3 regions of the Kosakonia pseudosacchari genome follow, and region 3 is predicted to be linked to each of the others. Evidence: predicted binding sites of a transcription regulator. Region 3 holds the regulator's gene; each other region holds the start of a gene.
What was found. Region 3 encodes PurR, which represses purine synthesis genes. Its sites were predicted from a motif close to CANGCAAACGTTTGCNTG; they were not measured.
Positions count from the first base shown of each region.

Region 1: a site for PurR is predicted at 1,156-1,173, ahead of cvpA (colicin V production protein). Genes of this name have one in related genera too.
Region 2: a site for PurR is predicted at 1,845-1,862, ahead of purT (formate-dependent phosphoribosylglycinamide formyltransferase). Genes of this name have one in related genera too.

Region 1 covers NZ_CP063425.1:3,353,106-3,356,384, forward strand. Annotated here, with positions in the region: gene purF (amidophosphoribosyltransferase) at 1-431, opposite strand, end outside; gene cvpA (colicin V production protein) at 612-1,100, opposite strand; gene dedD (cell division protein DedD) at 1,311-2,006, opposite strand; gene folC (bifunctional tetrahydrofolate synthase/dihydrofolate synthase) at 1,996-3,267, opposite strand.
Region 2 covers NZ_CP063425.1:2,874,527-2,877,805, reverse strand. Annotated here, with positions in the region: gene kdgA (bifunctional 4-hydroxy-2-oxoglutarate aldolase/2-dehydro-3-deoxy-phosphogluconate aldolase) at 1-412, shown strand, start outside; gene purT (formate-dependent phosphoribosylglycinamide formyltransferase) at 629-1,807, opposite strand; gene IP581_RS13530 (YebG family protein) at 1,939-2,274, shown strand; gene yebF (protein YebF) at 2,333-2,683, shown strand; gene IP581_RS13520 (tellurite resistance TerB family protein) at 2,778-3,279, shown strand, end outside.
Region 3 covers NZ_CP063425.1:2,155,011-2,158,289, forward strand. Annotated here, with positions in the region: gene punR (DNA-binding transcriptional activator PunR) at 1-553, shown strand, start outside; gene purR (HTH-type transcriptional repressor PurR) at 572-1,597, opposite strand; gene cydH (cytochrome bd-I oxidase subunit CydH) at 1,895-1,984, shown strand; gene IP581_RS10150 (MFS transporter) at 2,154-3,279, shown strand, end outside.

The DNA.
Region 1 (3,279 bases), 1.2 Mb from region 3:
CGGAAGTTATCCAGCTCGCTGGCAAAGATATTGAGCAGGATTTCAGAATCAGAAGTGGTATTAATGTGGCGACGCTTCTCTTCGAACAGCTTTTTACGTAGCTCGTGCGCGTTGGTCAGATTGCCGTTGTGCGCAAGCGTAATACCGTACGGGGAGTTAACGTAAAAAGGCTGCGCTTCTGAAGCGCTGGAGCTGCCCGCCGTGGGATAACGTACGTGACCAATACCCATATTGCCCTGCATACGCTGCATATGGCGGGCTTCAAATACATCACTCACCATGCCGTTCGCTTTACGCAGACGGAAACAGTTATTGGCATCAATAGTGATGATGCCCGCAGCATCCTGCCCACGGTGCTGAAGCACCGTCAACGCGTCATAAATCGACTGGTTTACCGGCATAAAACCGGCGATACCGACAATACCGCACATACGTCTTTTCCTCGTTAAGAGTTTGGTTTAGTAGGCGTAATTGTCGAAGACAGTCTGAACACGGACAGCGCGCAACAACCGGAGCGTACACGTAGTACGCGAGGATTGTGAGCACTGCCCAGGTTCAAAATGGCGAGTAAAATAGCCTAATACACCAAACTCTAAGCCACATCTCAGGGTTTATACCCTGGGCAAGAAACTCGACGAGCTTTGCAGATAGTCAAAGAACCACCTGATAATGAAGCTGAATTGCGGGATAAGCTGCGACTTCTGCCAGTCTTCGCTTTTTGACAGGCCTGTAAAGGTATCCAGAAAGAACAGAATGGCGGCGACGATCAGCACGCCGCGTAGCGCGCCAAAACAGATCCCCAACACCCTGTCAGTACCCGACAGGCCGGTTTTCTCCACCAGCGCACCGATCACATAGTTAACGATAGCGCCAACAATCAGCGTCGCGATAAACAGGACCGCGATGGCGATGCCATTGCGCACCAGTTCATCTTCAAAGCCCGTGAACCAGACAGACAGGTAAGTGTAGTAATGACTGGCAACAAAGAAAGCACAGCCCCATGTCACCAGCGATAACGCTTCACGAACAAAGCCGCGGATCAGGCTTACCAGACAAGAAAAACCAATCACCGCAATGATGGCGTAATCAATCCAGACCATATGTGTCCCACGATTTTACGCCCTGTCGTCCAGTTCGGGGCGCATTCTAACAGAAAAAGAAAACGTTTGCGTAGGGATTTCCTTCCCGCGCGGAAATAAAAATGGCGCTGAAAAAATATTCAACGCCATCGGAACTTTGGCCTCTTCGGGCGTGTTAATTAATGGCTTTCCCTGCCCTCTTACATCACAAAGTGAGGTAAGGTTTAGCTATTAATTCGCGCTATAGTTCATGACGACGCCGCTTAAGCCTGAAATCTGTTTAAGCTCACCGAGCGAATCTTTTAGCTTGTCCCGTGATGCATCCGGTCCCACCAGAATGCGGGTAATTTTACCCTGAACCGGGGTTGTCGGCGACGTGTAAACGCGATATCCCGCGCCACGCAATTTGCCCACCACTTCATTCACTTTATCGGCATTTTTCAGCGCGCCCAGTTGCACCACATACGCTTTACCGGTCGGCGCGGATTTATCTTCCTGCGCTTTCGCCGGCGCGTCGCTGGCCGCTGTCTGCTGCTCACGCGCGGCTGGTGGTTGCGCCTGCGGCTGCGGTTTTGGCTGCGGCTTCTCAACCGGTTTTGGCTTTGGCTGCTCCACCGGCGGACTGGTCACTTCCGGGTCCGGGCTGCCGTTCACCGCCAGGCGCGACGAATCCAGCGATGGCGCTGCCGCATTCCCGGCGCGCACCTCCTCCGCAGCCCCTTCCGGCGGCTGCGCCGGTAACGCTTGCGTTGCCGCAGGCATCATATCGGGCTCATCGCGATCGCCGGGTTTCGGCACCAGCGGAATGGCCGCAAACTCATCCTGGTAATGCTTTTTCTGCCCGTCGAGCAGCCCGGGAAGAATAATCACCCCGAGCGCGACCAGCACAATGGTACCCATCAAACGGTTCTGAAACTTACTTGCCACCGGTTCTCCCCGCTTTTTCCATCGCTTCCATGACATGCGCCACCGTGTGGAACGAGCCACACACCAGCACGGTATCGCAGGCGTCGGCGTCCGCCATTGCCGCCTGCCAGGCCTGCGCGACATCCGGCCATGCATGGCCGGTTTGCAGATGCGCCAGCAGTTGTTCCGCTGTCGCACCGCGCGGCCCTTCCAGAGGGGCACAATACCAGCTATCGACCACCGGCTCCAGACAGGCAAGCGTTCCGGCGATGTCTTTGTCATGCAGCATGCCAATCACCGCCAGCACGCGCCCGGTTTTCGGCTGCGCGGAAAGACGCCCGGCAAGATAGCCCGCCGCGTGAGGATTATGCGCGACATCGAGGATAAGACGCGGCGACTCGCTCACAATCTGGAAGCGTCCGGGTAAAATCGCCCCGGCGATGCCGTCGCGGATAGCCTGCTCACTCACCGCCAGTTTGCTGGCGCGCAGCGCAGCCAACGCCGTCGCGGCATTCGGCTGCGGCACCTGCGGTAGCGGCAATCCGTTTAACTCACCCTGCGCATCGCGAAAACGCCAGCTATCAGCGCCCACGTCATACTGCCAGTCCACGCCGCGACGCAGCAGATGCGCGCCTTTTTCCTGCGCCACGTCGGCAATGGTGTGTGGCATGTCGGGTTCGCCTACCACCGCCGGTTTCCCGGCGCGAAAGATCCCCGCTTTTTCGCGGCCGATGCTTTCTCGATCCGGCCCCAGCCAGTCGGTATGATCAAGCGCAATGCTGGTGACAACCGCGACATCGGCATCGACCAGATTGGTCGCATCCAGGCGACCACCAAGGCCGACTTCCAGAATCACCACATCGAGCTGCGCCTGTTTAAACAGCCACAGCGCCGACAGCGTGCCGTATTCAAAATAACTTAGTGAAATATCGCCACGCACAGCTTCAATTTCGGCAAACGAGTGGGTATGCGCGCTTTCGGCCAGCTCATCACCCTGTACGCGCACGCGTTCGGTGTAACGCACCAGATGTGGCGAACTGTAAACGCCGACGCGATAACCCGCAGCCAGCAGGATGGATTCCAGTGTGCGGCAGGTCGTGCCTTTGCCATTGGTTCCGGCAACGGTAAAGACAAACGGCGCGGGACGAAGCACATCAAGACGCGCCGCCACCTGGCTTACGCGCTCAAGGCCCAAATCGATGGTTTTACTGTGCAGGTTTTCCAGATAAGAAAGCCACGCGGCCAGGGGCGACGTGGCTTGCGGAATGCGTTTTGTGTCCATGGTGCCCGTTAA
Region 2 (3,279 bases), 720 kb from region 3:
GCAGCAACTGGCAGAAGTGACCGCAGCTGGCGCACAGTTCGCCATCAGCCCGGGCCTGACCGAGCCGCTGCTGAAAGCCGCGACCGAAGGCACTATCCCGTTGATCCCGGGTATCAGCACCGTTTCTGAACTGATGCTGGGTATGGACTACGGTCTGAAGGAGTTTAAATTCTTCCCGGCGGAAGCCAATGGCGGCACCAAAGCGCTGCAGGCGATTGCGGGTCCGTTCTCGCAGGTACGTTTCTGCCCGACTGGTGGCATCTCTCCGGCTAACTACCGTGATTACCTGGCGCTGAAAAGCGTGCTGTGCATCGGTGGTTCTTGGCTGGTACCGGCCGATGCGCTGGAAGCAGGCGACTACGATCGCATCACTAAACTGGCTCGCGAAGCAGTTGAAGGCGCGAAACAGTAATTTTCGCTGGGCCTGAAGCCCGCCTGATAAAAGCCCGGTTGTATAACGTCGACCGGGCTTTTTTTATGACTCTGACTCGTCTTGGGTCACGGACATCGAAAGATGTGATTCTGGTTAATGCCCCCAGAGTTAACTCTCAGGGGGCTGGCAGGTGCTTCTTTATTAAGGGGCCTTGTGCGTTTCAGTAAATACTCACGCCCCTACAGGAAGGGCAGTTTACCCGTTGACCTTCACCGCCGCCGCTGCCGCAACGGCGTATTCCACCGCTTTTTCGACGTTATCTGCCACAGCCAGCGCGACCCCCATACGGCGGGAACCCGCAATTTCCGGCTTGCCGAACAGGCGCAACTGCACGCCAGCACCCACAGCGTTGTCCACATTATCAAAGGTGACATTCTGACTGGTCAGGCGTGGCAGGATCACGGCCGAAGCGGACGGTCCATACTGACGAATGGCGCCAATGGGCATGCCGAGAAACGCGCGGACATGCAGGGCAAACTCGGAAAGATCCTGCGAAATCAGCGTCACCATGCCGGTATCGTGCGGGCGCGGAGAAACTTCGCTAAAGATAACGTCATCGCCGCAAACAAAAAGCTCAACGCCAAACAGACCGTAACCGCCAAGCGCCAGCACCACTTTGCTGGCAATAGCTTGCGCGCGCTCCAGCGCCAGGGGCGACATTTGCTGCGGTTGCCAGGATTCGCGGTAGTCGCCATCTTCCTGGCGATGACCGACTGGTGCGCAGAAGTGAACACCGTCGACGGCGCTGATGGTCAGCAGCGTGATTTCAAAATCAAAATTGACCACGCCTTCAACAATGACGCGCCCGGCACCGGCACGACCACCTTGCTGGGCATATTCCCAGGCGCTTGCTAACTGATCGGCGCTTTTAATAAAGCTCTGGCCTTTACCGGAGGAGCTCATCACCGGCTTTACAATACAAGGCAAACCTATCTCCGCGACGGCTTGCTGAAAGGCAGCTTCACTGTCGGCAAAGCGATAGCTGGAGGTCGGCAACTGTAACTCTTCAGCCGCCAGGCGGCGGATACCTTCACGATTCATCGTAAGCCTGGTGGCGCGTGCGCAGGGGACAACATGTTGACCCTGCGCTTCCAGTTCAATCAGCGTATCGGTGGCGATAGCTTCGATCTCCGGCACGATAAAGTGGGGCTTTTCCTGCGCAACCAGCGTTTTCAACGCTGTGCCATCGAGCATATTGATGACATGCGAGCGATGCGCAACATGCATCGCTGGTGCGTCGGGATAGCGATCCACGGCGATCACTTCAATACCCAGACGCTGGCATTCGATAGCAACTTCCTTGCCCAGTTCGCCAGAGCCTAATAACATCACGCGTGTTGCTGCAGGGCGCAGCGCCGTTCCTAAAAGAGTCATAGCATTGTACCGTTAGAAAAAATTTGCGCGCAGTATAAACGAAAACGTTTGCGTCTGTCTTTTATCACTTGCGGTGGTTTTTTCATCGCGCTACTATACTGTATAAATACACAGTTAAATGAGGCTGCATCATGGCGGTAGAAGTTAAATACGTAGTCATTCGTGAAGGTGAGGAAAAAATGTCTTTTGCCAGCAAAAAGGAAGCCGACGCTTACGATAAGATGCTCGATTTGGCCGAAGTTCTCGGTGACTGGCTTGCAACAGGGCCGGTAGCACTGGAAGACAACGTGCGTGATGAGATGGCGCTGTGGCTTGCTGAGCAAAAAGAGGCGCTTAACGGCATTCTGAAATCAGGCAAATTACCGGGTGCTGAAACGGAAGACGCGGCACCGGCCGACTCTTCTGATGCAGAAACCGCTGACGCTGTGGATATCAAAACTGCAGCGAAACGCGTGAAAGTCGCCTGATCTTGCACTGCCAGCAATTTGTACCATGCTTTGAAGGGGTAAAAACCAGGAGATAAGCATGAAAATAGCAGGAGTTTTCACTGGTCTGCTTTTGCTGGCAGGTAGCACGGCGGCGTATGCCGCCACGGATAAGTCGGTGAAATTTCCCTCGTGCGAGGGGCTCAAGGCAGACGGCATTGCCGCCAGTGTTAAGCGGGATTATTTGCAGAATCGTATTGTTCGATGGGCTGATGATCAAAAGAAACTGGGGCAGGCCGATCCGGTTGCCTGGGTCAATCCGAAGGACATTACTGGCAAGGATGATAAATGGGTTGTGCCGTTAACCGTTCGCGGGAAAAGCACGGACATTCACTATAGCGTCGCCATCGATTGTAAAGCTGGAACCGCAGAGTATCTGCCGCGATCGTAACAGCGCATTTTCCCATTCTTTTCAGATATAGACACTTCCTGACATCCCCCTCGCTTACTCTGTGCGCACAACTATCATGGTAAGCGAGGGTTCTATGAGCTGGTTAAATCAACTGCAGTCGTTACTTGGTCAGAAAAGTGATACACAGACGCCGAGTTCAGGTGGGCAGGGGCTTAATAATTTATTGGTGCCGGGTGCATTAGGTGGCCTGGCGGGTCTGCTGGTTGCCAGTAAATCATCGCGTAAATTGCTCGCGAAATATGGAACGGGTGCTTTGCTGGTGGGCGGCGGCGCCGTTGCGGGCAGCGTGCTGTGGAATAAGTACAAGGATCGCATCCGGGATGCACATCAGGGTGAGCCGAAATTTGGCCAGCAAAACACGCCCCTGGATGTACGCACTGAGCGGCTGATCCTGGCGCTGGTATTCGCCGCTAAAAGCGACGGACACATCGATGATAAAGAACGCGCGGCGATAGAACAGCAATTGCGTGAAGCGGGTGTGGAAGCGCAAGGGCAGCAACTGGTGTCGAATGCTATAGACCAGCCGCTGGATCCTGCGCGACTGGCGCAGGGAGTGCAAAACGAAGAAGAAGCGC
Region 3 (3,279 bases):
CGTTGAGTTACAGGTCTACCAGGAAGTATTTAACGGTGTCTGGGATGCGCTTGCTGATGGGCGGGTTGAACTGGCGATCGGCGCAACGCAGGCCATTCCCGTCGGCGGGCGCTATGCGTTTCGCGATATGGGGATGCTGAGCTGGAAATGTGTGGTTTCCAGTCGCCATCCGCTGGCGTCACTGGCAGGCCCGCTTAGCGACGACACCTTACGCAACTGGCCTTCACTTATCCAGGAAGATACGTCCCGTTCGTTGCCCAAACGTATTACCTGGCTGCTGGATAATCAGAAACGCGTGATCGTCCCGGATTGGGCGTCGTCGGAGGCGTGCTTATCGGCAGGATTATGCGTGGGAATGGTGCCGGCACACTTTGCCCGCCCACGGCTCGACAGCGGTGACTGGGTCGCGCTGACGCTGGAAAACCCCTTCCCGGACGCGGCGTGCTGCCTGACGTGGCAGCAAAATGAAGCTTCCCCGGCGTTAAACTGGCTGCTGGAATACCTGGGAGATAGTGAAACGCTGAATAATGAATGGTTACGGGAGCCGAATTAACGGCTCCGTAATAAGCGATTAGCGGCGGTAGTCGCGGAACGGACCATCGGCCACGGAACGGCGCTCAACCAGGCGCGGATGCACTTCAATAGACTGCGACTCTTCGCGCTTGTTGACGATGCGATCAAGCAGCATGGTAAACGCCGTTTCTCCCAGCGAGTCTTTCGGCTGGTGAATCGTGGTCAACGCCGGGGTGAAGAAGCGTGAGTTACGCACGTTGTCATAACCAATCAGGGAAATATCCTGCGGTACGCGTAAACCCATCTCATCGGCAGCGCACAGCGCGCCCATTGCCATAATGTCACCACCGCAAAAGACAGCGGTAGGACGATGCGCCTGACCGAGGATTTGCTGCATCGCGCGATAGCCGGATTCCGGCTCGAAATCGCCCTGGACGATCCAGCTTTCCGGCACGCTAATAAGAGCTTCTTCCATCGCTTTCATAAAGCCAGCCAGACGGCCAGCGCCAGTGTTACGCTCCAGAGGACCGGGGATCACGCCAATATCGCGGTGTCCGCGGTCAATAAGATAGCGCCCGGCCATATAACCGCCTTCAAAGGCGTTATCAATAACGGAATCCGTAAAGTCGGCCTTCGCTTCGCCCCAGTCCATCACCACCATCGGGATATGGCGGTACTCTTCGAGCATGCTTAACAGCGATTCCGGGTATTCGGAACACATTACCAGCAAGCCATCGACGCGTTTTTGCGCCATCATCGACAGATAAGCCCGCTGTTTTTCCAGGCTATTCCAGGCATTACCGAGGATCAGGGTGTAACCCTTCTGGAAGCACTTTTTCTCAACGGCTTCAATAATTTCAGCAAAGTAGGCCGCTTCACTGCTGGTGGCCAGCAAGCCGATCGATTTTGTGTGATTCACTTTCAGGCTGCGGGCGACGGCGCTGGGGGAATAGTGCAACTCTTTAATCGCCGCCCACACGGCATTGCGCGTTTCTTCGGCGACGAAACGGGTTTTGTTAATTACATGTGATACGGTTGTAGTGGAAACGTTTGCTCGTTTCGCTACGTCTTTAATCGTTGCCATCAGATATCACTCCAGACCATATCATAAGCTCCTGATAATACATAAGGTAAACGTTTGCCTTTAATCACCCTGTACCCATCAAAGGGGGTGCGGTACGCCGGGAAAACGACACTGGACGTCAGGAGGGGAGTCAATGGCCGGTACGCTAATAAATTTAGCGTCGAATTTTGTCTGATCTTGAGCAAAAGGGGAAGTATTAAAACGTTTCTCCTGCCAATTCCCGCAAGATTTTTAAGATAATTTGTGCAAAAATGCGTTATCTCACTTTTTGTGGGGAAATTAAAAAGGGGAAAATTGATGAGCACCGATCTGAAGTATTCTTTAATCACTACCGTCATCGTTCTGGGCCTGATTGTTTTCGGCGGTCTGACTGCTGCACTGCATTGATCTATCGCGAGGGAGAGCCTCTTCTCCCTCGGTTTTCTTCCCCCGCTATTGTTATCACTTCTGCAATAATCTTTTGTCATTCTGCTAACTTCTGTTTTTTGTGATAGCTGTCATACTTTTGACTTCAGCGACAGGGTCGCAAGTCGGCATGTCTATTTTGGAGTGACAGATGAAAATTAATTTCCCTTTGCTTGCCCTGGCGATTGGCGCCTTCGGCATTGGTACCACCGAGTTTTCCCCGATGGGATTACTGCCGGTTATTGCCCGCGGCGTTGACGTTTCTATTCCGGCGGCGGGGATGCTGATTAGCGCCTACGCGATCGGCGTGATGGTCGGTGCGCCGTTAATGACGTTGCTGCTGTCTCACCGCGGCAGACGCAACGCCCTGATCTTTTTGATGGCGATTTTTACGCTCGGTAACGTGCTGTCGGCGATTGCGCCGGATTACGCCACATTAATGCTGGCGCGTATCGTCACCAGCCTGAACCATGGCGCTTTCTTTGGTCTTGGTTCGGTGATGGCAGCAAGCGTGGTCGCGAAAGAGAAGCAGGCCAGTGCGGTGGCGACCATGTTCATGGGGCTGACCATTGCTAACATTGGCGGTGTCCCTGCCGCGACCTGGCTGGGTGAAACCATTGGCTGGCGTATGTCGTTCATGGCTACCGCCGGGCTGGGTGTGATTGCCATGGCGAGTCTGTTCTTTTCACTGCCGAAAGGTGGCGCAGGTGAGCGCCCGGACGTGCGTAAAGAGCTGTCGGTGCTGGTGCGCCCGCAGGTGTTATCCGCGTTGCTGACCACCGTGCTCGGTGCGGGTGCCATGTTCACGCTGTATACCTATATTGCGCCGGTGCTGCACACCATTACCGATGCCACTCCCGTTTTTGTCACGGCGATGCTGGTGTTGATTGGCGTTGGCTTCTCCATTGGTAACTATCTCGGCGGCAAACTGGCGGATCGTTCCGTAACCGGCACGCTGAAAGGCTTTTTACTTCTGCTGATTGCCATCATGCTGGCGATCCCGTTCCTGGCGCGCAGTGAAGTGGGCGCGGCTATCAGCATGGTGGTATGGGGCGCGGCGACGTTTGCGGTGGTTCCACCGTTGCAGATGCGTGTCATGCGCGTTGCGCACGAAGCACCTGGGCTTTCATCGTCAGTCAATATCGGTGCCTTTAACCTTGGTAATGCGCTGGGTGCGGCAGCCGGTGGGGCAGTGATTTCCGGTGGGCTGGGTTATGATTTCGTCCCGGTTATGGGGGCGATTATTGCCGGGCTGGGCCTGCTGGTGGTGCTGTTCT